Regions from separate parts of the Arthrobacter sp. StoSoilB13 genome, predicted to be linked through region 1. Evidence: riboswitches for the same ligand, from Rfam matches in the RefSeq annotation. Region 1 holds a riboswitch; each other region holds the start of a gene.
What was found. Region 1 has a riboswitch for cyclic di-AMP ahead of LDP01_RS20325 (NlpC/P60 family protein). Riboswitches for the same ligand answer to the same signal wherever they lie in the genome.

Region 1 (7,075 bases):
GGGAACTCCGGCGTCGAGCACCAAGGATCTTGCCCGGGCGGCTAGCCTATTCAGTTCGTCAAGGTCAGAAGCTCCGGCGTCCTGTAGAAGTGCAAAGATCTCCTCCATTCCAATCGCTGAAAGGGCGTACCGGTAGGCGGACGTTGTAAGGCAAAAGCCCGGCGGCACTGGAAGGCGGGCGGCATTCAGCTCGCCGAGATTGGCGGCCTTGCCGCCTACCTCGGGGAGCATGTCCGCCCGGATGTCCGCAATATCCCGAATGAAGACTTGCCCGTTTACATCCGGGCCCGCGCTGTCTTCCTGCCTATGCTTCCCGGGCTGCTGGTTATCCATGGACGGTTCGCGCCATGGCCCTAAGCCGCGCCGAGCATGGGTCCGAATTTGGGCCGGTCTGCCAGCCGCGGATCCTCGCGGTCCGGAACAACGAGGACCGGCCCCTTGGCGTGATGAAGCACGCCATCAGATGTGGAACCAAGGAGCATGCCCGCGAAACCACCCCGGCCCCGCGTACCCAGGACAACCAGCTCCACGCCCCGGCTAGCCTCGACCAACACGTCCACTGGTGAGCCGTCCCTAAGGTCCGTTTCCACGGGCAGCTGCGGGAAGTGGCTGCGGAGCCAGGCGACGCCTGCATCCAATTGGACCTTAATATCCGCGAACAGGGCATCGCGATCCAACGGTGCCGGCACCCAGGCCAAGGAGCCGCTGTACTGCGGGACTGCGCAGATGACGCGGAGTTTGGCCCCCATCCGCTGGGCTTGTTCGGCTGCCTCGAGAACGGCGACGCGGGCCTGCTCCGAACCGTCCACACCCACGGCGACGACGTTTTCCACCGTTCGCGGCCCGGCCTTGGCGTGCTCAGCCTTGATGTGCTTGTCCTCGGTGTTCTCGCCCAAACGATCGGCGCAATACAGCGGGACCGTTACGGTGGGGCATTTTGCGTGGGCCGGCAAGGCGCTGCTGACCGAGCCCAGGAGACGCCCGACAAAGCCACCACGGCCACGGCTGCCGAACACCAGGAGTGCAGCGTTCGCAGAGAGGTCAAGGAGGACTCCCGCGGCATCCCCATTCTCCACTGACGCATCGACGTCAATGTTGTAGCTTGAGACCTTATCCATGGCTTGCTTGACGATTGCTTCCGCGCCCTCGCGGATCACGGAATCGTCCACGGTGGCGTATCCGCCGTCGAGGCCGGACGCTGCGAAGATGGGCACCGAATAAGCCGTGACTATATGCAGGGGAAGTTGGCGCCGTTCCGCCTCACGCGCAGCCCATACAAGGGCGCATTGACCATGCTCGGAACCGTCCACTCCGACGACGATTCCACCAGGCGCCACAGCCTGGTCCCCGCCGTCCCGTGGTTCTTCAATGTGTCTGCCGTGCTGGTCCATGGGGCCCGCCTCTCCACCTACTGCTTGATGTTCCGGCCATTCTGCCAGAGGTTCTCCCTACCGGTGATCCCTTGCTGGCGCGCAACCAATAGCCGGGGCCGAAGAAACCCTCGGGGTTCTCCTTCCAATGCCCACTATTCTCGGTTGGCAATGCCGAATCAAGGCGACTTTGGGCTATGTGGATAACGGTCCGGGCTCGGTTTCCGGCACGCTCACCACGCGCCGGGTTGCGCTGCGGATGAACATCCAAAACACGCTGTCGCCGAGGCTATCCATGGCAGAAAAAGTTCGGTAGTGTTCGAGTCACCGAATGGCCGGCAAAGGTGTCCCAGGACACAACCCGGCCATTTATTTGCGGCCGCTTGGGGAACTCGGACGCGATCCAGCGCGCTGCCGAAGGCACACACGTCAAGGAGGAACCCAAGCAGTGTCACTCACTCCTGATTCCGTCACGGAACGGACTACCACCGTGGTGATCGGCACCGGCCTCTCCGGCCTGGCTGTTGCCAGCGAGCTCAGCCGCTACGGCGTCGGTTCCATCGTGCTGGATGGCTTTGGTTCTTTATCGACCACCGGACCAGCGGTCCACACGGGAATGCTCCAGCGCTGCGACGCAGCAGACCCCGCGGCAATGCAGGAGCGCAACGAGATCCTGCGCCATTTGCGCAACTACGCCGCCAGCCATCACTTGGATGTCCGCACCACCACACGCGCTGTCCGGCTGGACTTCCTGGGTGGCGACTCGTCGTTGCAGCTTGGATACGGACCCGTCGCAAGCCTGACCACGGGCAGCCTGAGGGCTGGGATGAGCGTCTATGGCCCCCTCGAATCCACCCCACGTCAATGGGCCGTGCATACAGCCAGCGGGGTTCTCCTGGCAGACCACATCGTGGTGACGCGCTGCGCCCAGAGCCAGCTGCGCCGAATGCTTGCCGATCTGGGAATCGCCATAGGCCAGAACTTCGTGGCAGCCATGCGTGCAGTCGGGATGCACTTGGTGGGCGTTGGGGAACTTATTACACCCACGCCCAAGGAAGTACTACGGCAAGCCAAGGCAGTGGGGCAAGCGATCTCATCCAAGGTGGCCCTCCCCGCCGGGCCGGGCATCGCCCTCGCCTAGAACCTGGCCTGGAGCCTTTACCTGGAACCCTGCGCGTAGAAACCTGGCGGAGAACCCTGGCCTTGAAACGATCGAGCCAACCAAAGCATGTTCCTAAAAAGAACAAAAATTAACCCAAAAGGCCGGCGCCTCCGAAGACATTTGTCCTCGAAAGCACCGGCCTTTGAGTTGGAGCGTGAAGCTTAGGCGCCAGCGCGTACGTACGTGATGGGGCCGGTTGCGGTGAGCCAGCTGATCGGGTGGATGCCCGTCTGGTTGCCGTTGATGCCACCGCTGATGGCCTGGCCGTTGCCGATGTAGATGGCTACGTGGCCGGACTGGACGATCATGTCACCGGGCTGGGGGTCGCTGACAACCTTGCCGTAGTTCAGGAACTGCATGGGTGCGAGGTCGCCAACCGGGATGCCGGCAGAGCCGAGGGCCCGTTCCACCATCGCGGTGCAATCCTGCATGATGCCGATCTGGGCGTAAGCCGAGGCGACCATGGCAGCGTTGATGCCACCAACAGCCGGAGCTGCAGCAGGCGCGGATGCCACTGGGGCGGTAGCCGTAGTAGTTGCAGCGGCCTGGACGGTAGCCGCTGCGGGCGCCTTCTTGGCCGCCGGAGCCGGAGCAACAGGAGCCGGCTTTTCAATGACGGGAGCCGCTACGGAAGCAACCGCGGGGCGCTCGAAGTTGATGGTGGCCGTCGATGCGGCCGTAACAACCTTGGTGGGACCCTCGGTAACGGTCTCGGCGACAGTAGCGGGGCTGGAGTCGCGCTGAACAGGGGTCTCTGCTGCGTGGGCAGCGATGGAGCCCGTGAGGACCAGGCCTGAAGCTGCTGCGATGACAGCGGCTTGGCGACCTGCGCCGGATGCGTTGCTGGCAACAGCCTTGGAGATGGAGATGAACGGATTAGGACGTACGCTGTCCGCCTTACGACGGCCGCGAAGAATGCGTGAAGACATGAAAGAGCCTCTCCCGATGCCTGCGAGGTTAGCTGTCGGATTCGGATGGGAGTCACCCGGCCACTATCCCCCGCTGTGCAGCGGAAGCTTCGTGACTTCACCCCAAGGCGCGCTCTGAAAGCGGGCCAAAATGGGTTCCCCGTCTCTGCCGTAGGTTTGTCTGCGAACGGATTCCGGACTGCGGCAGAGCTAGGCAATCAGACCGGAATGCCTGTTACGTGGAACAGGCACAGGTACAACCGTACGGGAAGATCACCCCAAAGTCACATTTACGTAACGAGCAGTTCGTTTTTGGCGTGTCGCAGTAACCGTTTCGAGATCTTCGCAAGTATGTAGAAAACCCCGCTATTCCGGGGAATTTTCGCCACCCGGGTCGTTGGGGGCCGCTAGCTTCTTCCGGGCTGTAACAGCGAGGAAGATCACCAGACCGATCGCCACCACAGCGAGGCCAACGATGCTCCAGGGGAAGGGCTGGGAAGCTGCCGGAGCCGGCTCAGTATTTTCCGTACCGGGGGCCGCTGTGCCCGCCGTCGGAACAGCCGCCGGAGCCGGGGAGGAGGCACCTGCCGAGCCGCTCGCCGTCGTCGTGCTTGTCCCGGAAACTGTGAACTTGAAGGTTCCCTCGATCGGGTGGGAGTCTGAACTGACCACACGCCACACCACGGTGTATTCGCCGGCTGGAGCGCCCTGACGCAGCTTCTGGACAGCCCTGTTGTCGATGATTTCCACTGCGCCATCTGCCCAGTTTTCGCCCCCGGCGGTGACGGTCACGCCGGAACCGATGGCCAGTGGCTGGTTGTTGAACGTGATGGATACCGACGCCGGCACTTCAGCCACCCTGGCACCGTTGGCCGGGGTTGTTGATTCGGCGACGTCGTGCGCGGAGGCCGGAGCAGCTCCAAGCAGCAACGCGGAAGCGAAAGCAAGAGCGGCTACGACGGCGGCCAGAAGCGGGCGGATGGTACGCATGGGGCGGTTTCTCCTAGTGTTGGCTTCCTTACAGACTAGGCGAATCGTTCCAGCACCCCACATTGGCGGGCATAGGATTTGAGAGCAAACTCCCCCGATCACCGGAGACCTTCATGCTTAAACAAGGTTCTGCAATCGACCGCTACTTCAAGATCTCCGAGCGCGGGTCCACATACTCGCGCGAAATCCGCGGCGGCTTCGCGACCTTCTTCGCCATGAGCTACATCGTGGTGCTGAACCCGCTGATCCTCTCCGGGGCAGACTCGAGCGGAGCATCGCTCGGCTTCACGGCCGTAGCGGCAACCACTGCTTTCGTTGCGGGCATCCTCACGATCCTCATGGGCGCTTGGGCCAAGCACCCCTTCGCCGTGGCAACGGGCCTGGGAGTGAACGCATTCGTCGCCGTAACGGTTGCCTCCCACCCTGAACTGACCTGGCCGGACATGATGGGGCTGGTGGTGCTTTCGGGTGTCACCATGCTCATCCTGGTACTCACCGGATTCCGCACGGCCGTTTTCAGGGCCGTCCCGGAAGCGCTCAAGACGGCAATCGTGGTGGGCATTGGCCTGTTCATCGCCTTGATCGGGCTGGTCAACGCTGGTTTTGTCCGACGCATTCCGGATGCCGCCGGCACCACGGTCCCGCTGGGCCTTGGCGTGGATGGCAAGCTGATGGGCTGGCCGACGTTGGTGTTCGCTGTCGGCCTGGTCCTGACCATTGCGTTGGTGGTGCGAAAGGTCCGCGGGGCAATCCTGATCGGCATCGTGGTGTCCACCGCCCTGGCCGCCATACTCGAATTCACGCTTCACATTGGTCCCAGCTTCGACGGTAAGAACGTCAATCCCCGCGGCTGGTCACTGGTGGCGCCGACGCTTTCCGAATGGGGCGCCCCTGACCTCTCCCTGATCGGCAAAGCCAACCCCTTCGGAGCTTTTGAACACCTCGGTTTCGTGGCTGCTGCGCTGTTGGCGTTCGTGATCCTCCTCAGCATCTTCTTCGACGCCATGGGCACTATGGTGGGCCTGGCCAACGAGGCAGGGACCGTGGACGAACACGGAAACATTCCCAATGTGGACCGCGTCCTGCAGGTCGATGCCCTGGGCGCAATCGTCGGTGGCGGTGCCTCCGTTTCGTCCAACCAGATCTTCGTTGAATCGGGCGCGGGCATTGGCGAGGGCGCCCGGACCGGTCTCGCCTCCATTGTCACGGGCCTGCTCTTCCTGGTGGCAATGTTCTTCACGCCGCTCATCAACCTGGTCCCGTTCGAAGCCGTGGCTCCTGCGCTTGTGGTGGTGGGCTTCATGATGGTGTCCCAGGTTGGCAAGATCGACTGGCAGGACTGGGGCGTTGGCATTCCCGCCTTCCTGACTATCGCCCTGATGCCATTCACGTACTCCATTGCCAACGGCCTGGGCGCAGGCTTCATCTCCTACGTCCTGATCCGCACTTTCCAGGGCCGTGCCCGTGAAGTCCACCCCCTGATGTGGGCAGTGGCGGCTGCGTTCCTGCTGTTCTTTGGCATCGGAACTGTGGAGGAGTTGTTGGGCGTCAAGTAGCGATGTCCGGCATCCCGGACACTGCAGCGCGCTGCAGCTGTTTTTTGGCCCGCTGGTGGGGTGTGCTTAAAGCATGGCTCCAAACACCAGCACCAACCCTTCCGTAGACGTCCTTCCCACACCATGGACCGGCCGCTTTGACGGCGACGGCGACGAACATCGCCGCTGGTGGCAGGCCATCCAACCCCTTACTTCCCCGGCCATTCCCGGCGCCTCGCGTCCCGCCGTCGTGCTGGGTTTCTGCAGCGACGCCGGAGTGCGGCGCAACAAGGGCCGTGCGGGTGCCTCCGCGGCTCCGGCCGCCATCCGCTCGGCGCTGGCTCCCCTGGCTTTCCACCTGGACCGTGACGTGTTCGACGCCGGCGACGTAGTTGTGGAGGACGACTCACTGGAAGAAGGCCAGCAGCGCGCCGGACGCGCCGTCTCGGAACTGCTCGACGCCGGAAACCTCACCGTGATGCTGGGCGGCGGCCACGAGACGGCATTTGCCAGCTACCTGGGCGTTGCCGGATCCAATGCCGTGCGCAGTGGAAAGCGCTTGGGTGTCTTGAACCTGGATGCCCACTTTGACCTGCGCGACGAGCCGACCCCGAGCTCCGGGACTCCATTCCTGCAGATGGCGCAGGAAGAAACCGCCGCTGGACGCGAACTGAGGTACGCCGTCGTCGGAATCTCGGAGCCCAACAACACGCGCACGCTCTTTGACACCGCTGACCGCCTGGGCGTGAAGTACTTGCTGGACGAGGACTGTTCCGCGGAGCGCGTCGAGACGTTCGTAGCCGATTTCGTGGCTGGAATCGATGTGCTGTACTTGACGATCGACCTGGACGTCCTGCCTGCTTCGGTGGCGCCCGGCGTCAGTGCCCCCGCCGCGTTTGGGGTGCCGCTGTCCGTGATCAGTGCCGTTTGCCGTCAGGTAGCGGCAAGCGGGACGCTGTTGCACCTGGACGTTGCCGAATTGAACCCGGAGTTCGATATTGATGGACGAACCGCGAAAGTGGCAGCAAGGCTGGTAAACACGCTGTTGGCATAGAGGCCTGTTCCCGGTCCCTGTCCTGCGTTTAGCCTGAGGGGAAGGGAAGGACGGCG
Region 2 (7,075 bases), 480 kb from region 1:
CTTCACGGATGGCGACGATCTCTGCGTGGGCGGTTGGGTCCCCGTGCGCTTCCCGTTCGTTGCGTCCGGAACCCAGCACACCGCCGTCGGGTCCTAAGACAACCGCGCCGATCGGCACGTCGTCCGTCTCCAGCGCCAGCCGGGCTTCGTCCAAGGCAAGGCCCATCCAAGCCATGTGTTCTGCGTGATACGGCTCGTTGGCGCTCATATCTCAATGATAGTTTTGGACGATGCGCACACTCGTCGTGGACCACCCGCTGGTCGCTCACAAGCTCACCGTTCTGCGGGATAAGAACACCCCTTCCCCGGTCTTCCGGCAGCTCACTGAAGAACTCGTCACCCTTCTGGCCTATGAGGCCACCCGGGAGGTCAAGACACAGCCAGTCGAAATCGAGACCCCTGTCACGAAGACCATTGGCACGGCGTTCACCAAGCCGACTCCACTGGTGGTTCCCATCCTGCGCGCAGGCCTGGGCATGCTGGAAGGCATGACCAAGCTGGTTCCCACCGCCGAGGTCGGCTTCCTGGGTATGGCCCGCGACGAAGAAACGCTGGACATCATCACCTACGCTGAGCGCCTCCCCGAGAACCTCACCGGACGTCAGATCTTTGTGCTGGACCCCATGCTTGCCACCGGTGGCACCCTGCGCGAGGCCATTAAGTTCCTTTTCAAGCGCGGCGCCTCGGACGTCACTTGCATCTGCCTGTTGGCAGCCCCTGAGGGCTTGGCCAAGCTGGAAGAGGAACTCAAGGATGCCAACGTGAAGGTAGTCCTCGCTTCGATCGACGAGAAGCTCAACGATAAGTCGTACATCGTTCCGGGCTTGGGCGACGCCGGCGACCGCCTCTACGGCGTGGCTGGCTGATCCGCACGCCCCCCCGAAGAATCATGTCAAGATGCCCGTCTGGGTTGATTCGTGGAATCATTTGGTTTTGCCCGGAGGGTTGGTTGGGGTTTGGCTGCGCGTTTGGCGGTGGTCAGGGTCAGGAGGTCGGCGCTGAGGGCCTGGATCTGGCGCTGGATGGCGGCCGGATTCAAGGGCTTGTTTTCACGACGCAGCCTTGTTTTCACGTCCCGTGAGACAGTGCCGGTATCGGCCAGGACACGTTGGTAGGGCGTCGCGGGCGCGTCGTAGGTTTTGGTGATCTTCGCCCCGGTCCGGACCTTCGCGAGGAGTTTCTGTTGCGGTCCGAAATGGTTCGTCAGCAGCCGCTGCAGCGCCCAGATCAGGTTCAAGAGTTCCAGTTCGGCGGCGGTGTCGTAGCGGTGGTAGCCGACGGTCTGGCGGACGATGTGCCAGTTCTTCTGTTCCACGTGCGCCCCGTCGTTCTTGTTCCCGGAGCGGGATCGGGTGAACGTTAGGCTCTCCTGTTCGCACCAGGCCAGCAGCTCCCAGTTGATGAACTCCGTGCCGTTATCGGAATCGATGCCAAGGATGGGGAACGGGAACGCGGCGGTCGCGTCTTTGATGGGCCGCAAAGCCTTCCGGGCATGGTCCCGGTGCCAGCCCGTCGTCGCGCACAACTCGTTCAGAACCTGTTTCTTCGCCGCCCGGTCCGAGCGGGCATAACGGGTGGCAATCGCCTTGGTGACAGCCCTGCGTTCACTCATCGAAAGCTCCATGGCTCACACTGCCGAAGCGGCGGACACCAGCCCCGGCGGACACGCCGCTACGCGGGCATTCTCAAATGATTCCTCGAATACCGCTACGCGGGCATCTTTGATGAGTCAACGCGGCCCCTACCGCTTTCCGGCGTGCCCGGTTAGCCTGTGGCGCATGGACTGGAAACTTGAACTGGTGTTTGTCCCTGTGTCCGACGTGGATCGCGCGAAGGACTTCTACGTCAACAAAGTTGGTTTCAACGCCGATTTCGATGAGCGTCCCATGGACGGCATCCGCTTTGTGCAGTTGACTCCGCCGGGTTCGGCTTGTTCCATCGCCATCGGCGAAGGGCTCAGCGATGCCCCTCCGGGAACAGCGCCATCCCTGCAAATGGTGGTGAGCGATATCAACAAAGCGCACGAGCACCTCAAGGCCAATGGCGTCGAAGTCAGCGATATCGATGTCCAGGACTGGGGACACTTCGTCCACTTTGCGGACCCGGACGGCAATAAGTGGGCTGTGCAGTACATTCCGCACCGGCCCAACGGCTAGGTCACAGTTCGACGCCACCCCTGCATGGTGCGGCAGGATGGAGCCATGAGCCATCCTGCCGAACCAACCTCGCCTTCCGCACAAGCCGAACGATCGCCAACCCTGACCGTCCGTGCTGTCCTGTTCGACATGGACGGAACACTGGTTGACTCCACAGCGATCGTCGAGCAGGTGTGGCTGGAATTCGCGGAACGATACGGCCTGGATTACAACGAGATCCTGCGGACGTCCCACGGCGTGCAAGCAGGCGATACTGTGCGCCGGTATGCTCCAGCAGGAGCCGATCTTGAAGCCTTGACTGCCGAGCTCGGCCAGATGGAACGAACGCGGACCGACGGCGTGATTGCCCTCCCTGGCGCCGAAGCGCTGCTCGCTGCCTTGCCGGACGACGCCATTGCGCTCGTCACATCCGCGGACCGCATCCTTGCCGATATCCGGATGAAGGCCGCTGGCCTTTCCATGCCAACTACTGCGGTCACCGCCGAAGGCGTTACGCGCGGCAAGCCGCACCCGGAGGGGTACCTCAAAGCCGCAGCATTGCTGGGCGCGGAACCAGCCGACGTCGTGGTTTTTGAGGACGCCCCGGCAGGTATCGCAGCCGCCCGGGCCGCCGGGATGCGAACCGTGGTGGTCGGCGACGCCGGTGGCGAGCTTGAGCCGGGCATGTGGCGTATCCCCGACTACTCCGCAGTCACCGTCACTGCCGTGAAGGACGACGACGGCGGTCACCTCATCAGCTTCACGCTTTAGTCTGTTCGCCTCCGCTGTTCCAACCAGTGAAGCGGGAGTAGGCTGTGCGCATGTCTGCGTTGCCGGAGGCGTACGGTGCTGCACTGGAGCGGGCCATGGCGCACGCTACGGATTGGCTTGCATCGGTGCCCGGCCGTTCTGTCCGGCCCACGTCCGACGCCGACCAAGTCGCTTCGAGCCTTCTTTCGAGACTTCCCGATGAAGCAACGGACGCGGCTGACGTAGTAGATGAGCTCGCCGCATTGGCTGAGCCCGGGTTGATGGCAATCCAGTCCGGACGCTTCTACGGCTGGGTCATGGGCGGGACGTTGCCCGCTGCCATGGCTGCAGATTGGCTTGTCTCGGCATGGGACCAAAATGCCGGGCTCAGGTTTGCGACCCCGGCCGCCGCCGCGATCGAGGAATCCGCAGCGGCGTGGCTCCTGGAGTTATTGGATCTTCCGCGAGGGTCCGACGTCGGATTCACCACTGGCGCTACCACCGCCAACTTCGCCGGGCTGGCTGCCGGGCGTCAATACCTGATGGACGAGGCAGGGTGGGACCTCGCGGACCTGGGCCTGACCGGGGCGCCCCGGATCACCACGTTTGCAGGCCGCGAACGGCACGCCGCCGTGGACCTCGCCCTGCGGTACCTGGGGCTGGGAGCCTGCGTTCCCGTGGACACTGACGATCAAGGCAGGATCCTGCCGGAGGCACTCGCGGATGCCATGGATGAACAACCCGGCCCTTCCCTCGTGTGCCTGCAGGCAGGCAATCTGCATTCCGGAGCGTTCGATCCGATGTCCGAAGCCATTGCTGTAGCCCATGACCGCGAGGCCTGGGTGCATGTGGATGGCGCATTTGGATTGTGGGCTGCGGTCAGCCCACAACTGCGCGGGCGGCTGGCCGGAGTAGAGGCAGCCGATTCGTGGGCCACCGATGCCCACAAAACATTGAACGTCCCGTACGACTGTGGCTTGGCCATCGTCTCCCGGCCGGAAGCGCTGAGACGCGCCTTCAGCGTCCACACGAGCTACCTCATTGCAACGGAGACCGGACTGGGCGATCCGTTCGACAAAGTTCCGGAACTGTCCCGTAGGGCCCGGGGCATCCCGGTATGGGCTGCCCTCCGTCAGTTGGGCCGGTCCGGAGTCATTGCCATGGTGGACAGGCTTGCAGCAAACGCCCGCGCGTTGGCGGAAGGCCTCGCTGGTATCCCGGGCGTGGAAATTCTCAACGATGTCGTTTTCACGCAAGTATCGGTCGTCTTCGGAAGTGATGACCGCACACGCCGCGTTACTCAGCGGCTCATGGCCGAAGGCATTGTGTGGATGTCCGGTTCCTCGTGGCGCGGACGCGATATCCTGCGAATTTCGGTGAGTAACTGGTCCACGGACGCAGGTGACGTAGCTGCCTCCATCGCAGCCGTTCGAGGTGCGGCAGAGGCCGAACCGGAAGCATAGAGGCGTCCTGTTACAAGGCCGAGCGCGCCTTCTCCAGGTATGCCATCAACCCGCCCAGCTGCTCAGCGGTCCACGGCAGTCCCGCGCTGATGGCCTGGCTGTTTTCCTGCCAGGTTGCACGTGCTGCGGCTTTGGTGTCCTCACTGGAGTGGAACATGGAACCTATGCCGTCCCATGAGCGCACCCATTCCTGGACTGAGGGGTCCGTGACGGGCCTGTCGGCTTGGACGTGCGCCAGTCCTTCTTCCACAAGGGCAGCCCACTGCTTCTTGGCAGCTTCGACTTTTTCTGCGCCGAGTTCTTCCCGCTTGTCCGCGAGTTGCTGGCGTTGTTCGGCTGTGAAGTTGTTTTCGAGCACGGTAATCATCTCCAACGTTGACATGAATTGTTCAGGGGTGGGCATGGCGTGTCCGTCCATGCGTGACAACAGCTCGCCCAAACGGTTTTGGAGCGCTTGGAGTTGCCGGGCGTGCTCCTGCACATGGACCAGCTGCTGTTGGAGGAGGCCCCGAAGGGACTCCAGATCATCCTCGGGCGCTTGCAGCGCCTTGCCGATGGCCGCGAGCGGAAGCCCCAGCATCTGAAGCGATCTGATCCGGTATAGCCGGCGTAGGTCGCCCTCCGAATACCTGCGATGACCGGACGATGTCCTTTGGCTTGCGGACAGCAGCCCGATCTCGTCGTAGTGGTGGAGCGTCCGCACGCTGACACCACATGCTGTGGCCAGCTCACCGATGCTCCACGGCCCGGATCCTGTTGTTCCCGTCATGGGCACAACGCTAAGTCCTGACGCAACGTCAGGTGCAAGTGGGTGTGAAACCCGGAAGGCACATTTAACGCGAAAACCGCCCCGCCTCCCGCCCGGGCGCATCAGTACTGCTGCGAACGGCGGAAAGCGGGGCGGCAATCGGGCCCTGCATGGTTTGAGCCCGCTGGGGTGGGCTCAAGCCTGCTTATTGAGTCGGCTTAGTACCAGTTGTTGGCCAAGTGGAAGGCAAGGGCCGCCGAGGGGGAGCCGTAGCGTTCCTTGATGTAGTTCAGGCCCCACTTGATCTGGGTCTGGTAGTTGGTCAGCCAGTCATCGCCTGCGGTTGCCATCTTCGAAGCGGGCAATGACTGCACGATTCCGTAGGCACCACTGGAGGTGTTGGTCGCGGTGGTCCGCCAGTTGGATTCCTTCTCCCACAGTGTGTTCAGGGCAGTCATTTCACCCGGACCCCAGCCGTAGTTGGCGAGGATGCTGGCGGCGTATGCCTTGGCAGCGGCGGGATCGTCCACGGCCTTGGGAGTGGCGGCTGCGGCTGCGGCTGCAGCAGCGGCGGCATCGGCAGCCTGCTTGGCGGCTGCATCAGCGGCAGCCTTTTCGGCGGCGGCCTGTGCGGCAGCTGCCTGGTCGGCGGCGGCTTTCTCGGCCGCAGCCTTTTCGGCGGCGGCTTGTGCCGCAGCTGCCTGGTCTGCAGCGGCCCTGTCTGCAGCGCCCTTCTTGGCAGCAGCATCCAAGGACGCTGAGATTTCAGCTGTTTTGTTGCTGGCCTGGGCGGTAGCCTGCGTCTCGGACGCCCGGCTCGTTTCGGGGAGATTGAATGCGGCGTTTGCGGCCTGGCCAAGCGATGCGACGCCCAATGCTGCGGCAACGACTCCTGCAACAACGGACATTCGTTGCCCGGTCTTGCCGCGGCGTGCAGCGTTCTTCAGAACGGTTTGCGACTTCGTCAGGGGAGCGTTGTGATCGTCACGGTGACGCGCGGAAGGGCGCGTCTGATCGTTGAATTCAGACATGTGTGATTACCTCTCAGCGCCTGCGGAGTTAGCTGTCGGGTTCGGATGAGGTCATCCGGCCGCGCGCGTAGCTGCGGCTTCACCCCAAGGGCAAGGAAAGTACTGTGCCCGGAGACTCTGGGTCCCCCGTCTCTGCCTCGAATGAGAACGGAACTCCGGGAAGTGGCAGAGCTCGGCGCATCCCGGGTGTGGGCCAGTTAGGGGCGACCCACCCTTTCGAAGGTACAGGAGGTTTCGGCTTAAGTCACATTTGGGTAACAGAGATCACGTTCACGGCGAGTCATGTTGCCTGATTCGTTATATGCGTTCGTTCAAAGCTGCGGGGAGTCGGAGAGTGAACTCCGTGCGTCCCGGCTGGGACGTTACTTCCACACTGCCGCCATGCGCCTGGACGATGGATTCGACGATTGACAAGCCCAATCCGGAGGTCCCTTCCGACCCCGATCTCGCCGCGTCAGCCCGGGCAAAACGCGAGAAGATTCGCCCCTGGAAAGCAGTCGGAATACCAGGCCCGTTGTCCGTGACGGTGACCACCGCGCTACCGTCGGCGGAAAGCATGACGCCTGCGACCACCGTGGTACCTGGATCGGTGTGCTTGCGGGCGTTGGACAGCAGATTGGCCAGCACCTGATGCAGCTGGGTTGCGTCCCCGCGCACCGTAATGGGCTCGTCAGGGAGTTGTAGCTTCCAGATGTGGTCCGGTGCCATCACCTTTTCGTCGCTGACTGTCTCGATCACCAGCTGCGTCAGGTCCACATCCGTGACCTTCAACGGCTGGCCTTCATCCAGGCGCGCCAACAACAACAGGTCCTCCACAAGCGTGGTCATCCGTTCCGACTGGCTCTGGACCCGCGCCAGCGACTTCCTGCCGTCCTCCGTGAAGTTCTCCGTCATACGAAGCAGCTCGGTGTATCCACGGATGGCGGTCAGCGGTGTCCGAAGTTCGTG
Region 3 (7,075 bases), on a different replicon from region 1:
CCACGCTGTGCCAGTCGGCAACGAGGGGCAGGTTGTGCGCCTCGGAAACCGAGTGGTGTGCCACGTGGCCTGCGGCGATGTTGAGGCCGGCGGCCAAGGCGGGGTCGCGGTCGAATGCGGCCTTGACGCCCAGGTTGGCCAGTGCCACGGCGTAGCGCAGGGTGACGTTGGTCAGTGCGTACGTGGACGTGTTCGGAACAGCGCCAGGCATGTTGGCAACGCAGTAGAAGATCGAGTTGTGGACCTTGTACGTCGGTTCCTGGTGGGTGGTGGGGTGTGTGTCCTCGAAGCAACCGCCCTGGTCCACGGCGATGTCCACCAGCACGGAGCCCGGCTTCATCCGGGACACGAGTTCGTTGGTGACCAGCTTGGGAGCCTTGGCGCCCGGGATCAGGACGGAGCCGATCACGAGATCTGCGTCGACAACTGACTTCTCGATCTCGTAGGCGTTGGATGCCACGGTCTTCAAGCGGCCCTGGTAAAGGGCATCGAGTTCCCGCAGGCGGTTGATGTTGATGTCCATGATGGTGACATCAGCACCGAGGCCCAGCGCCATGGCGGCAGCGTTGGTTCCGGCAACACCGGCACCGAGGACAACAACCTTGGCCGGACGGACGCCCGGTACGCCGCCAAGGAGGATTCCCTTGCCGCCAGCCGGTGCCATCAGCGAGGAAGCGCCGACCACCACGGACAGGCGGCCTGCGACCTCCGACATCGGGGCGAGCAGCGGAAGGGTGCGGCCTTCCTGGACCGTTTCGTAGGCGATGGCCGTGACGCCGGAGTTGATGAGCTCGGCAGTGAGTTCGGGCTCGGCGGCGAGGTGCAGGTAGGTGAAGAGGATGAGGCCCTTGCGGAAGCGGTGGTACTCGGCCTTGATGGGTTCCTTGACCTTCATGACCATGTCGGCACGGCCCCAGACGTCGTCCGCGTCGGCAACGATTTCAGCGCCCGCGATCGAGTATTCCTCGTCCGTGATGCCAGAGCCCAGGCCCGCACCCCGCTCAACCAGAACGGTGTGTCCGTGAGTGCGGAACTCGTGGACACCTGCGGCCGTGATGGCTACGCGGAACTCGTTGTTCTTGATTTCTTTGGGGACGCCGATGATCATTTGCTGGCTCCATCGTTTGCGGCTTTTTCGGCCGGATATTTGCTGTGGGCTGTGATTCCAGAATAAATCCGGCTGTGAGGCAGGCGACATGGATCTTGGAGCCCGTCTGAATGGAAACCGCGGAAATTCAAGGAACTTTTGTTATGCGCCTCGACATTTGTCGAGGTCTGGGGCGTCAGGTGTCGCCTGATGTTGGTACGCTTTCTGGATGCAGCAGGACGTCGAGGAGATCGTTGAACGCGTGGCGCTCAAGCTTGGCAGGGGGCTGTCCCTGGAGGACCTCGACGGCGTCCTCCTCGCCTACAGTTCCAACCAATCGCACGCCGACCGCGTGAGGGTGAACTTCCTCCTGAGCAAACGCGTGCCCAGCGATGTCAGTGCCTGGCAGCTCTCCCACGGCATCGCGACGGCGGTGCGCCCGGTTGTTGTTCCGTCGAACGACGAGCTGGGCATGCTCGGCCGCGTTTGCGTCCCGCTGCTGGTGCGCGGTTTCCGGGTGGGCTACTTGTGGGTCCAGCAGGACCTTGAGGAGCAAACCGCGACGGCGATACTCGCCGAACTGCCCGGCGTACGTGACGAACTGGACCTGTTGGCTGCTTTGTTGCTCGACTCAAACACCGCGGAATCGGAGTTCAGAAGGAGGCGGGAGCAGGAGTTTCTAGCGGCCTGCACTGGCGAATCGAATGCAGTGGCAGCGGTGGCCGGTTGGAAGGAGATCCAAGGCCGCGGTCCTTGGCAACTGGTGACCATCCTGGACGCGGATGGCGGCGGAACCGACGTCGACCCCATTGCCGCAACGCTAACGCACCGAACAGCAGCGTTGCAGTCCACCATTGGTGTCAACGCCGCGCTGTTCAGCGCCGGGACGGAGACCCATTCCGTTGTCCTGTTCCGCGAATCCGGTGGCCGGGCTGATCACGCCCAGGTTCTGGTGCACTATCAATTGGAGCTTGCAAAGCGGGCCGGCCGCAAAGTGGACCGGGTGATCCTGGGCATCAGTGAGCCGTTCCAGGTTATCCGGCAACTGGCGGGCGCCTACAGGCAATCGAAAGTGGCAGCCCAGGCCGCAGCCGTGGATCCGCCCCTGGGGGAATTGGTGGAGAGCCGGGCGGTGGGCGTGTATCAACTCTTCGATCGTCTTCAGGCGCCGGGCGGTTGGGATGACACGGGCTCCGTTCATTTCCGGACGTTGGAGGACCAGGACAAGAACGGCGAACTCCTGCCCGTGCTGGAACTGCTCTATGACAACGACAGCTCAGTGCAGGACGTCGCAGCGAAACTTCATCTGCACAGGAGCAGCATCTACAACCGCCTTGGCCGGATCCGCCAACTCATCGGAGCTGATCCGTTGAGCGGGGCCATCAGGCTCGAGTTGCACGCTGCACTGAAGGCACAGCGCTGGGCTTCGCGGCCCCGGATCTAGCGAATATCAGGGGTTTCGGGCCGCCAAGTGTTTTGGGCCGCGGAGTGTTGTAGAACGTGTGCTGCGGAACGTGTGCTGCGGAACGGCCGGAATTGGACAGTCCTCCAGGCGTCGCTTACGCTGAGAAAACGGTTTCTGACCAATTCTTAGGAGCACTGTGGGCGGCGTTGTGTCGGGGATCCTCATCGTCGCCTCGGTCATCGCGGTGGGTTACTTCGCCGCCCGCTACCAAGTGCTGGCCCCGGATGTACAAAGCGCACTGACCCGGACGGCTTTCTACATCACCAATCCTGCACTGCTGTTCACGGTGGTAGGTGGAAGCGACATTCGTGCCGCCCTCGGCGTCGACGCCCCTCTTGCGCTCCTGTCGGCAACCGTCATAGGCCTTCTCTATTGTTTGCTGAGCTTCGTGTTCTTCCGACGGCCGGTCGCGGAAACGGCGGTTGGTGCCATGGCAAGCAGTTATGCCAACGCGAACAACATCGGTATTCCTGTTTCCTTGTATGCAGTGGGCACGGCGCAGCACGTTGCTCCAGTCCTTCTGGTTCAACTCCTGATCATGGCGCCCTTCTACCTGAGCGTCCTGGGCGTGGCGGGCGGCACAGGAATCTCGTGGAAACGGATGCTGTTGCAGCCTTTCTCCAATCCCATGATTATCGCCTCGGGCCTGGGGGTGGTGATGGCCCTGACGGGGTGGGAGGCTCCGGAGCTCGTTCAGAGACCCATCGATATGCTGGCCGGCGCGGCCGTCCCCATGGTTCTGCTGGCTTTTGGCATGTCGCTGGCTGGCAAGGCGCCTCTCCAAAAGGGCGATGGCCGCGTGGAGACCGTAGTTGCTACCACCTTGAAGGTGGCTGGCATGCCGGTGGTGGTCTGGGCGCTGGGGCGCTTCGTGTTCGGCTTGGAGGGTCAGCACCTCTTGGCCAGCGTCATCATGGCCGCACTGCCAACCGCACAGAACGTCTTCCTTTTCGCTTCTCCCTACGGACGCGGGATGACAATGGCCCGGGATGTCATCCTCTGTACAACGGTCCTGTGCATCGGGGCGTTGGTTATGGTTGCGTGGCTGTTTGGATAGAAGCGATCGAGGCCATGAACAAGCGACACACGAAACAAAAGAGGCAGGCACCCGGGTGGAGCAGTTCAGGGTCGGGTGCCCGCCTCATCTTGTTGCCGTGATTCCGGTTGCTGTGATTCCTTAGGCCCGGCGCAACCGCTGGCAGCTCCAGCGGCCCATCCGATTGCGGAAGGTGGCAGTGCGGCTGCTGCTGCAGTACCGGCCATGCCATCCGACGTGCGCGCTGGTCCTGGGAAGCCGCGTGCTCATTTCAAGATCCCAGTGGCGCCGTCAAGTATGCCGTCCAGGTCCAGGGGTGAATCGCTGGACGGTGTGGTGGTGCTGGGACTGCCGGTCGGCTTTGGCTTTGGCGCCGGAGCCTGTGTTGGAGTAGGTGCCGGAGTGCCCGTGGGGGTCGGCGTCGTCGTGGCAGGTGGGGTGGTGACCGTGTCCGACGGAACCGGGCTCGGGGCCGGCTGGGTTGGAACAGGAGTTGTCACGCCCGGGACGGGAACAACAGCCGACGGGACTGCCGAAGGCACCCAAACAGGATCCGCGAGTGACACTTGCGGAGTCGGAAGGGACGACGACGGCGCCTGGTCGGGTGCCTCTCCTGACGACTGCGTTGCTACGGTTGCCGGTTTTCCGGCCTCGCTGGTGGCCGACGACGCGGAGGCGGTGGCGTAGGACGAGCTGGGTGCAGGGGTGGCCGAAGTTGACTGCCTGCTGTCGCTACCCGTCTTTGCGTCGCTTGCTTCCTGGGCCGGCGTTTCCTGCCCGAAGAAGGGAAGCTCGAAGGCCTGGCTCATGGTGCCAACGGTCAATACCAAGCCCAAGGCCCCAGCGACGACTGCCATGCGCTGGCCCTTTGTTTTGACCGATGCGGCCTTGGTGAGCACGGCGTGTGGTTCATGGCTGAAGGATGATCCACCCAGTGATGAAGCTCCCAGTGATGAAGCTCCGAAGGCAGGGGCGCCGCCAGCCGGGGTTTCGCCAGCACTTGCCGACTTTCGGGCCGTACCGCTCCCGGATTCCTGTGCGCGAAGGGCTTTCCGGCTTGCGAGACCAGAGGCGGCGGTCGCGGCTGCGGCAAGCTGTGCGGGGCTCTTAGCCTGAACGATCGGGATGGCAGCGGTGGCAGGTTCGGGATTCGCTGCGGGTTCGGACGCGACCGGTTCGGGCGCCTGAACGATCGGGATGGCAGCGGTGGCAGGTTCGGGATTCGCTGCGGGTTCGGGCGCGACGGGTTCGGGCGCCTGAACAGCTGGAATCGCAGCAGTTGCCGGCTCCAGAGGAGCAGGGTCCGCCGGAGCAGAGTCCGCTGTTGCAGAATCCGCTGGTGCTGTTTCTGCTGGAGCAGTTTCAGTGGGGACTGTCTCAGCAGAGATAGCTGCCTGGGCTGCCCGTTCACGCTCTGCCGCCCGAGCGGCCGCGCGCGTGGTGGGTGCCGCCGTTTGGGGATTGGAAGCAGAGGCGGGAATAGAAGCAGTGGCGGGTTCCGGCGTCGCGCCTGCTAAACCTGCTTCTGCTTCCGGCGTGCTGGTGGAGGATCCGCTGGGTTGGGGCCCCGACGGCGTCCGGTTGGCTGGGTACGCTCGCGCGCTATTTGGGCGCGGCGCGGCTGATCCATGGTTGGGGACATGGTGGTTGCCTCTCAACGCCTGCGAGGTTAGCTGTCGGGTTCGGACGAGGCCGTCCGGCCGCACATGGCGGCTTCACCCCAAGGGCCTAGGGGAAAAATCAGGCCCGGGAACTCTGGGTCCCCCGTCTCTGCCGCGGGTCTGGCGGATTCCGGTTTGCGGCAGAGCTCGGCGTCAACCCGGAAGCGGCCCAGCGGAGATGAGGGTCGCTCTTCGACGGTACATGAGCGGCATAGTAAAGTCACATTAATGTAACGGGCGGGACGCCTTCCGGCGCGAAGGTCCGTTAGGACTTAGGCTCCGGGGCCGGAGCCGGGGCTGGCAGTTCGTGCTGGATCCTTTGGACTTGGTGTGCGTAATGGGTCTCGGGTCGGAAAATTTCGTCCGCCACACCAAGCATCCCACCCGTGGCACCGCGCCGGACTTTACCCTTGCTGTTCTGGCGCAAGACCCAGAACCAAAGGGCCGCAATGAGGGCAGGTGCTGCCAGCACTGCCACTAGTACGGCCAAGATATCCATGGCCCAAGACTAGCTTCCGCCGCGGGCGGCAGGTAGAACATAGTCGTATGGACCTCCCAGTGATGCCGCCCATTTCGCCCATGCTTGCCAAGTCTGTTCCTTCGATCCCTGATGTGGGTCATTTTGAGCCAAAGTGGGACGGGTTCAGGACCATCGTTTTCAAAGATGGTGATGAGATCATCCTGGGTAGCCGAAACGAACGTCCTATGACACGGTATTTCCCTGAGCTGGTGGAAGCCCTTCGGAAGAATCTCCCGGACAAATGCGTGATCGACGGCGAGATTGTCCTCATAGCTGGGAACAGGCTCGACTTCGAGGGCCTTCAGCAGCGCATCCATCCCGCCGACAGCCGTGTGCGGATGCTGGCCGAAAGCACCCCGTCCTCCTTCATCGGATTCGACATCCTCGCGCTGGGAGACGAGAACCTTATGGACAAGCCGTTTTCCGAGCGTCGCGCCGCCTTGGAGAAGGCACTGGCCAAGGCTGAGGCGCCCGTTTACGTAACACCGGCGGTGACGGACCTTGATCAAGCACAGGAGTGGTTCGTGCAGCTCGAAGGTGCCGGGCTTGACGGCATACTTTCCAAACCGCTCGAGGGGACATACCAACCGAATAAGCGCGTCATGTTCAAAACCAAGCATGAACGGACCGCGGACTGCGTGGTGGCCGGATTCCGCTGGCATAAAACGGGAAAGGTTGTCGGGTCGATGCTGCTTGGGTTATATAACGACGCCGGTCAGCTGCAGCACGTGGGGGTGGTGGCTTCATTTCCCATGGCCAAGCGCGAAAGCCTGGTGGCTGAACTTGAGCCATACCAGACGGAGTTCAGCGAGCATCCTTGGGGTCAGTGGGCCGACCAAGGAGATGCCGCCGCTACTGGTTCCCGGATGCCGGGCGCGCAAAGCCGATGGAGCGGCGGCAAGGACTTCTCCTTTGTTCCACTTCGGCCCGAGCTCGTCATCGAGGTCGCCTATGACTACATGGAAGGCGACCGGTTCCGGCACACCACCCAGTTTCGTCGATGGCGGCCGGACCGGACTCCGGAGAGCTGCACCTATTCTCAACTGGAGGAGCCAGCTGACTATGACCTCGGGGAGATACTGAGGCTGCCGTGACCGGAGTTGCCCCCGCTAATACGTTGCTGGCCCGCTAATACGTTGCTGGGCAGCGACAGGACAGCGGCTTGGGGACGAGCTACTCTTCGTGTCCTTGGTCGCTGCTCATGCTGCCCTCCGCGGGTGGGGTTTCGCCCGGAGGTACGCCGCCTCCAGGCTCAAGTCCCGTGACGTTGCCGTCCAGGGGATCGGGGTTGGCGGAAGCTGCGGGA
Region 4 (7,075 bases), on a different replicon from region 1:
CAGCCTTGGCGCCTGGCGGAATGAGTCCCCCGGTAACGATGGGACTGGCCTGGTGGGGAGCAAGCCTGTGTCCGGGCTCAACAAGAATCCAAGGACCTGTTCCGTTGACGGCCCAGCCGTCCATGGCGGAGGACGCATAGTGCGGCATGTCCTGTACGGCGACCGCGTCCGAGGCAAGCGTCCTTCCCAAGGCGGCCTTCAGTGGCACCGGGCTTGGTGGGATCGGAGCAGCGACGTCGAAGGCGCGCTGCCGGGCCTCATGCCATGTGTGTGCCGCGTGGTGGCCCTGTCCGGGGGCCTCGGTCATTCCGCCTCAGTCCCGGGCTCCAGGTATTGCTTGGCAACCTGGCGGGCCAGGTCAAGGGCGGCGCTCATGGCGGTGTCGTCCGCCGCCTGGCCGATACCCCTGGCCATACCAGCAGCGTAACCGGCGATGAACGTAGTCAGGGGCGCGGCAGGCCGCACCACGGAGTGGGCGGCAACTCCTGCCACTGCGAGGACTTCATTGATATCCACTTCAACGCCCTCAAGCTCAAAGGCCTGCAACAGTGTGCGGCACCAGTCCTCGAGCGTCTCTTCCTGGCTCTTCATGTCCGCCTCCTGCTCGTTGTGTATGCCCAGGGCCGCAGCGTCCTCCCATGTGTCCACATCATCGGTAGACCCATCGGGAACAGTAACGGCCAGCAGGTTCAGCCTAGCAAGCAGCCGGAACACTGAAGAGTTCGTTAACCCCGAAGTTGCAGAAGCTGCGGAAACTTCCCTTTCCAAAGCCCGCGTGCTGTAAACCCCCAGGAGGGGCTGTTGCCGGCCATCGGCTGAAACGGCCATGGCACCCTCCGCTTCGGGGTGCGCACGCAGTTCTTCCCACAGGGGCGCAATGCCCCTGGCGGCGTGCGGCATGTCGCAAGCCAGGACGAGCGTCCATGGCGCCGGGCTGACTGCCTGCCGAAGGGCGGCCGCCTCATGAAGGGCCGCCAGACCGGCAGCAATCGCAGCGGCAGGGCCAGCAAAGGCCGGCTCCTCCCGGGCACTAAGAACTCCATCAGGCAGGACACCGCCGATACCAGAGGTGTCCGGACCAACCACAACCACAGCGGAGGCTCCCCGTGCGGCCTGCAGGGCATGCGAAAGGAGGCTGGCGCCGTCGAACGTTAATCCGGGCTTGGGCACGCCACCGAGGCGGGTGGCCCTGCCACCCGCCAGAATCACAGCGTTGAACTCCATCCGCCCAGATTACCCGGACGGCGGGAGGGCAACAGAAATCGATCAGGCGGCGGATTCCGGCAACAGGAACGGGTCCCAGTCCGGCGCAGGTTTCTCGAGTTCTTTGATCTGCCACATGGTTCCTGTGGGCACGCCGGGTTTGAAACGAAGTTTCCAACCCATCTCGGCGAGCGTGTGGTCACTCTTGGCGTTGTTGCATTTCAAACACGCCGCAACCAGGTTTTCCCAGGAATCCGCGCCGCCCCTGGATTTGGGGTGGACGTGGTCTATGGTGTGGGCTGTTTTCCCGCAGTAGGCGCAGCGATGGCCGTCGCGGCGGAGTACCCCGCGGCGGCTCACGGCGGTGATCCTGTTGTACCGGGGCCGGATGTAGCGGTTGAGAAGGATCACGGATGGTCGTCCGAGAATCTCCTGTGGCCCGACGACAGGCTCGTCGCCTTCGGCCACTACGCTAGCTTTTCCAGTCAGCACAAGGACCAGCGCCCGGCGGAAGGTTACTACCGCCAGCGGTTCATATCCAGCATTCAGAACGAGTGTGCGCATGCACGTACCTCTTCACGGCCGCACCCGTCAGGGGCACGAGGGCCGGCTGCCCTCTGCTTGTACGGGCTGTGGATCGACAACACAAGGGTAAGCACTTGTATGCCGTATCAACGAATTTTTCTGTCGTTTCGGCTGTGGTGTTGGCGAAAATTCATGCGCGGGACACCTTGCAGAGGACGCGCACATTCCCTGAGGCCACGGAATCGGACTTGCGCCCCCCGAATTTGGGTGTCGGCAGCCCGCTTCTCTGGCTGTCACGAAAACTGGTGATTAAAGCAGAACACCCCGCCGGCCTGAGCCTGCGGGGTGTTCCGTGAAGTAAGTGATCAGCCGTTGACGCGGATGAAAACGGGGCCGGAGCCAACGTTCACGCTGAACAGTGCCGTGGTGGATCCGTTCCATCCACCGTGGACTGCCATGCCGTTGCCGACGTAAACAGCGATGTGTGCCATTCCGCCATAGCCGCCGTTGGCGTAGTAAGCGAGATCGCCGGGCTGGGCTTCAGCTGCACTGACCGTGCGGCCGAGGGAGAGGTAACCGGCCGGCCAGTCGTGGAAGTGAATACCGACCGCGGCCAGCGAGTTGGTCACCAGCATGGTGCAGTCCTGTGTGACGCCGAGCTGTGCGTAGGCCGCTGCAGCGATAGCTGCACCGAGGCCGCTGGATGCAGCGGGCGCCTTGGCTGCGGACGCGTCAGCGTTGACCGCCAAAGTTGCGGTGCCACCGGCAGCCGGAGCTTCCTTGGCAGTCGCCTTCTGGACGACGGGAGCGGGGGCTTCCTCAGTCTTGACCACAGGGCGCTCATAGGAGATGGCAACGCTGGAATCAGCAGCAATGGTGGCCTGGGCAACAGACTGCACGTCAAGCGTGGAGGCAGACGTAGATTCCCGCTGAACGTTGGTGTCCGCAGCATTTGCAGCAACTCCGCTGGTCAGGACAAGGCCCGACGCAGCTGCGATCACTGCTGCCTGACGGCCAACGCCACCGGCGTTGTCGCTGACAGCCTTGGCAATGACGGCAAGTGAGCTGGTCTTGGGGGCCTCAGCTCTATGCCGTGCAACCTTGTTTGCACTGGTCATGATTACTCTCTTTTCGTAGCCGCGCACGCTGGGACCGCACGCGGGTTATGGGCTGCCAGCACTTGGGGGGCATGCTGGCTTACCCCGAATGGGATTTCCTAGCGGAGGGTGTAGAACGAGGATGTGCCGGTGGAGGCCACGGAGTGCAGGAGCGTGCCCTGGCTGGGGTTCAAAGCGCTGATCATCATGCCGTTGCCGACGTAGATGCCCACGTGGGCTCCGCCGTTCTGAACGACGAGGTCGCCAGGGGCAGGGGTGCTGGTGGGGGTCATGATCGTCCAGGCATTGACGCGGGGGATGCTGATGCCGGCCTGGGCGTAAACCCACTGGGTAAATCCGGAGCAGTCCCAGCCGTTGGGGGAAGTGCCGCCCCAAACGTAGGGGTGGCCGATGCCGGTGTAGGCAATTGCTGCAAGTCCGGAGGCCGCCGCGCTTGAAGCAGCATCCTTGGCCTTGGAGGACAGGGCACCGAGGGTGCTGTTCGCTTGGTCTTCGGTCGACGTGCGCTGGGAGGCCCGCTGAACCTTGGGAGCTTCCTTGGTGACCACAACGGGGCTTTCGAAGGAAACCGTTGCGGTGGGCTCCGCGGTAACAACTGCGGTGGCGACCAACTGCTGGGTGCTGGAAGATTCCGACTTCGAAACGTCGGTGTCGGCGGCCTGGGCCGGGAGTCCAACACTGAGAACGAGCCCCGAGGCTGCGGCCAGAACGGCGGCTTGGCGGCCTACGGTGCCTGCATTGGTTGAGACAGCCTTGGAAAGGGTGTTCAACGGGTTCGTGCGAACCAATTCGGCGCGATGGCGCGCAGGGGTAGTGCGTGATGACACGAAGGTAGCCTCTCCCAATGCCTGCGAGGTGAGCTGTCGGATTCGGATGGGAGTCATCCGGCCGCGCGGCTTCAAGGAAGCTTTTGCGACTTAACCCCAAGGTCTTCTGACTCGAAGACCAAAATTGGTTCCCCCGCCCCTGCCAGACGATTTTTGCGAACGGACCTCGAGTGGTGGCAGAGCTAGGCAATCCACTCAAGTGCACCGGCCCCCTAAAAAGCCGATGCGCTTTAGACGGTACAACAGATGTTCGTGAATGTCACATTCAGGTCACGGGGCGTGTCATGGATGCGAGAGACAACCATCAAATTGCTCAGAGCCAGCCCATGGGATCTACGACTTCGCCGTTTACCTGGACCTCGAAGTGGAGGTGGCAGCCGGTAGATGCTCCTGTGGTGCCACTCAGCGCGACGGTATCGCCGCGGCTGACAGTCTGCCCCACCTTGACGTTGAAGGACGACAGGTGGTTGTACGTGGTCTCAAGGCCGTTGCCGTGATCAATCACAACGCGATTGCCTCCGCCGTACTCATGCCACCCGGCGAACGTGACCTTGCCTGCAGCGGCGGCGTGGACGGCGGTTCCGCACTGGGCCACGAAGTCCTGGCCACGGTGGAAGTCACCGGTGCCGCCGGTAAGGGGGCTGACGCGGTAGCCAAACGGCGATGCCGTGACCAGCTTGTCCAGAGGACTTCCCAAGGTGCCAAGTGAGGAAGCACGCTGAATGCTCCCCGCTGACTGGGCGCTCAACAGCTGCTTGAGCTTGCCGTCCGGGTCAGCGGCGGTGGCGACTGCTGCACGACTGAAATCGATTTTGGCGGAGGCTGCTGCAGAAACTTCGGGCTGGCTGCCGCCGGGCACGGAGAGCGCCGCCTCGGTCTGGCCCGATTCCGACGTGGCCATGACGGGGCTGGTGGCAGGCAGACCTACAGTCAGGGCAAGTCCGGTGGCTGCAAGCGCGACACCGGCCTTCTGCCCTACACCACTGGCTGACGCGAAGTCGGCTACCTGGCGCAACGGGCTCTTACGGCGGCGCACCTGACGCGGGGTGTCGCGTGGCCGGATCTCCATTGCGGCGCGGGCTGGCCGCAGCTCAGCAGTGGGGCCGGACGCACGGCGACGGCCCCTGACGTTCTGCGATGTCAAACTCTGTTCCTCTCTGGAAAGCCTGCGAAGTTAGCTGTCGGATTCGGGTCAGAGAGTTCAAAGACCCGGTCCGCACGAAGCGCAAACGGCACACAGGTATCCCCGGAAGGACTTGCGTTAGTAGGCACTTCTGCTGCGGACTTCACCCCAAGGCTGCTTCTTTAGGCAGCCGCTTGTGGTTCCCCCGCCTCTGCCAGTAGTTGATGACACACCTGATCTGCTGGCAGAGCTCGGCTCCAGATCAGGTAACGCTTTGGTATCGGCGCTAGTAGATAACTATAGGTGATTAAAGCCCGCAGTAATAAATTCGTTATCTTTCCAAAACGACCGAGTTGCGGGTGCTCCATATCATCAGTCGCGGAAACCCGCAGGTCATACGCGCGCCAACCACCACAAAGTGAGATCCGACACTCCCGTGGTCAGGGCAATTCAGAGTCAGCTGACGGCGACGAAGACGTGCGCAGCGACCTCGGGAGGCAACTCCAGTGCTCCTTCAATGCCCGGAACGCGGACGGAGATGTACTCCCCCACCCGTTCCAAGGAGACGGTTGCGCCAGGACGAATTCCGCCTTCATCGAGCTGGGTGAGGAGCTCGGGCTCAACCTGGATGGGTTCAGCAAGCCGGCTGACCACTACACGCGAATCGGCAGCGTACCCGTCCATCGCGTGCAGCAGGTTCACGTCCAGGCGGGAAAGAGGCTGGTTGGCGAGGCCGCCAAGGGCTTCCAAGCCCGGAATGGGGTTGCCATATGGTGACTCTGTGGGGTGTTCCAACAACTCATAGAGCCGCCGTTCCACCCGTTCGCTCATGACGTGTTCCCAGCGACATGCTTCGTCATGAACGTACGCCCAGTCCAGGCCAATGACGTCCGCCAGGAGCCTCTCGGCAAGGCGGTGCTTCCGCATGACCTCGGTGGCCCGCTTGCGCCCGACTTCGGTCAGCTCCAGGTGGCGGTCGTTGGACACAATCACCAGGGCCGTCACGCTCCATGCGTCCAATGGTCTGGGAAACCGTGGGACCCGAGTGCCGCAGACGCTCCGCGATGCGCGCGCGAAGAGCCACGATGTTCTCTTCTTCAAGCTCCAAAATGGTCCGAAGATACATCTCAGTGGTATCGATCAGATCCGTCATCCAGCTCAGCTCTCCTCGAACGCATTTCTTGCGTAATCTCCACCGTACCGCGTCCCAGCCAAGGTGGACGGTGTGCAACCGACACCTCCGGAACGTCAATCCAAGCCTAGCTTATTTGGAATTACTCTGGATAATTTTTCCCTGGGCCGGAATCCCTGTGGTGGTCCGGCATTCCACGTGGCGGACTATGACACCCGCAGATTCCTGACGGTGGGCCCGGTCAGGCAGAATGAGGGAGTCGAAGGGGCAGCCGATGCCACCTGCCCACCTCCCCCTCTCTAACCGATACCCATTGGAGCCACACGTGAGCGACAACAGCATCACTATTCCCGCCGACCTGCTGCCCAAGGACGGACGCTTCGGCGCGGGACCGTCCAAGGTCCGCCCGGAACAGGTCCAGGCCCTGTCTGCCGCATCGACCACCATTCTTGGCACGTCCCACCGTCAGGCGCCGGTCAAGAACCTGGTGGGTTCGGTCCGCGAAGGACTCAGCCAGTTCTTCCGTGCACCCGAGGGCTACGAGGTTGTCCTCGGCGTCGGCGGTTCCACTGCTTTCTGGGATGTAGCAGCTTTTGGGCTCGTTGAGAAAAAGGCCCAGCACCTTTCCTTCGGTGAATTCGGTTCCAAGTTTGCCGCGGCCACCAACAAAGCCCCCTTCCTGGATGCATCCTCCATCATCACGTCCGAGCCCGGCACGCGGCCGGTCTCCCAGGCGGAGGCCGGGGTTGACGTCTATGCCTGGCCCCAGAACGAGACTTCAACCGGTGTTGCAGCCCCTGTAAAGCGCGTCGAAGGCGCCGACGCCGGTTCGCTCGTCCTGGTGGACGCCACTTCAGCCGCCGGCGGGCTGGACGTCGACGTCGCCGAATCGGATGTCTACTACTTCGCCCCGCAGAAGAACTTCGCCTCTGATGGCGGCCTGTGGCTGGGCCTGTTCTCCCCGGCAGCGTTGGAGCGCGCGGCCCGGATCAAGGCCAGCGACCGCTGGATTCCGGACTTCCTGGACCTGCAGACCGCTATCGACAACTCCAAACTGAACCAGACGTACAACACACCTTCACTGTCCACGCTGGTGACTTTGGATGCGCAGGTGCAGTGGCTCAACAGCAATGGTGGACTGGACTTC

Region 2: linked by a shared signal. The riboswitch ahead of LDP01_RS22630 (aggregation-promoting factor C-terminal-like domain-containing protein) and the one ahead of LDP01_RS20325 (NlpC/P60 family protein) in region 1 are both predicted to bind cyclic di-AMP.
Region 3: linked by a shared signal. The riboswitch ahead of LDP01_RS13915 (hypothetical protein) and the one ahead of LDP01_RS20325 (NlpC/P60 family protein) in region 1 are both predicted to bind cyclic di-AMP.
Region 4: linked by a shared signal. The riboswitch ahead of LDP01_RS15100 (M23 family metallopeptidase) and the one ahead of LDP01_RS20325 (NlpC/P60 family protein) in region 1 are both predicted to bind cyclic di-AMP.

The regions. Positions count from the first base shown of each region.
Region 1 covers NZ_AP024649.1:375,142-382,216, reverse strand. The annotation lists gene LDP01_RS20340 (PEP/pyruvate-binding domain-containing protein) at 1-333, opposite strand, end outside; gene LDP01_RS20335 (universal stress protein) at 354-1,391, opposite strand; gene LDP01_RS20330 (NAD(P)/FAD-dependent oxidoreductase) at 1,819-2,511, shown strand; gene LDP01_RS20325 (NlpC/P60 family protein) at 2,694-3,461, opposite strand; cyclic di-AMP (ydaO/yuaA leader) riboswitch at 3,465-3,633, opposite strand; gene LDP01_RS20320 (copper resistance CopC family protein) at 3,807-4,430, opposite strand; gene LDP01_RS20315 (NCS2 family permease) at 4,544-5,986, shown strand; gene hutG (formimidoylglutamase) at 6,060-7,019, shown strand.
Region 2 covers NZ_AP024649.1:857,011-864,085, forward strand. The annotation lists gene LDP01_RS22595 (nucleoside deaminase) at 1-208, opposite strand, end outside; gene upp (uracil phosphoribosyltransferase) at 231-866, shown strand; gene LDP01_RS22605 (hypothetical protein) at 893-1,612, opposite strand; gene LDP01_RS22610 (VOC family protein) at 1,779-2,156, shown strand; gene LDP01_RS22615 (HAD-IA family hydrolase) at 2,202-2,906, shown strand; gene LDP01_RS22620 (pyridoxal phosphate-dependent decarboxylase family protein) at 2,957-4,348, shown strand; gene LDP01_RS22625 (MerR family transcriptional regulator) at 4,359-5,117, opposite strand; gene LDP01_RS22630 (aggregation-promoting factor C-terminal-like domain-containing protein) at 5,315-6,127, opposite strand; cyclic di-AMP (ydaO/yuaA leader) riboswitch at 6,133-6,290, opposite strand; partial or broken gene LDP01_RS22635 (sensor histidine kinase) at 6,425-7,075, opposite strand, start outside.
Region 3 covers NZ_AP024648.1:351,333-358,407, forward strand. The annotation lists gene ald (alanine dehydrogenase) at 1-1,108, opposite strand, end outside; gene LDP01_RS13905 (PucR family transcriptional regulator) at 1,317-2,531, shown strand; gene LDP01_RS13910 (AEC family transporter) at 2,689-3,609, shown strand; gene LDP01_RS13915 (hypothetical protein) at 3,855-5,246, opposite strand; cyclic di-AMP (ydaO/yuaA leader) riboswitch at 5,233-5,385, opposite strand; gene LDP01_RS13920 (hypothetical protein) at 5,515-5,748, opposite strand; gene LDP01_RS13925 (ATP-dependent DNA ligase) at 5,796-6,863, shown strand; gene LDP01_RS13930 (DUF6480 family protein) at 6,943-7,075, opposite strand, start outside.
Region 4 covers NZ_AP024648.1:606,748-613,822, reverse strand. The annotation lists partial or broken gene LDP01_RS15125 (molybdopterin molybdotransferase MoeA) at 1-307, opposite strand, end outside; gene mobA (NTP transferase domain-containing protein) at 304-1,224, opposite strand; gene LDP01_RS15115 (HNH endonuclease) at 1,267-1,767, opposite strand; gene LDP01_RS15110 (NlpC/P60 family protein) at 2,094-2,846, opposite strand; gene LDP01_RS15105 (C40 family peptidase) at 2,945-3,673, opposite strand; cyclic di-AMP (ydaO/yuaA leader) riboswitch at 3,678-3,841, opposite strand; gene LDP01_RS15100 (M23 family metallopeptidase) at 3,987-4,817, opposite strand; cyclic di-AMP (ydaO/yuaA leader) riboswitch at 4,824-5,053, opposite strand; partial or broken gene LDP01_RS15095 (iron-dependent transcriptional repressor DtxR) at 5,253-5,949, opposite strand; gene serC (phosphoserine transaminase) at 6,254-7,075, shown strand, end outside.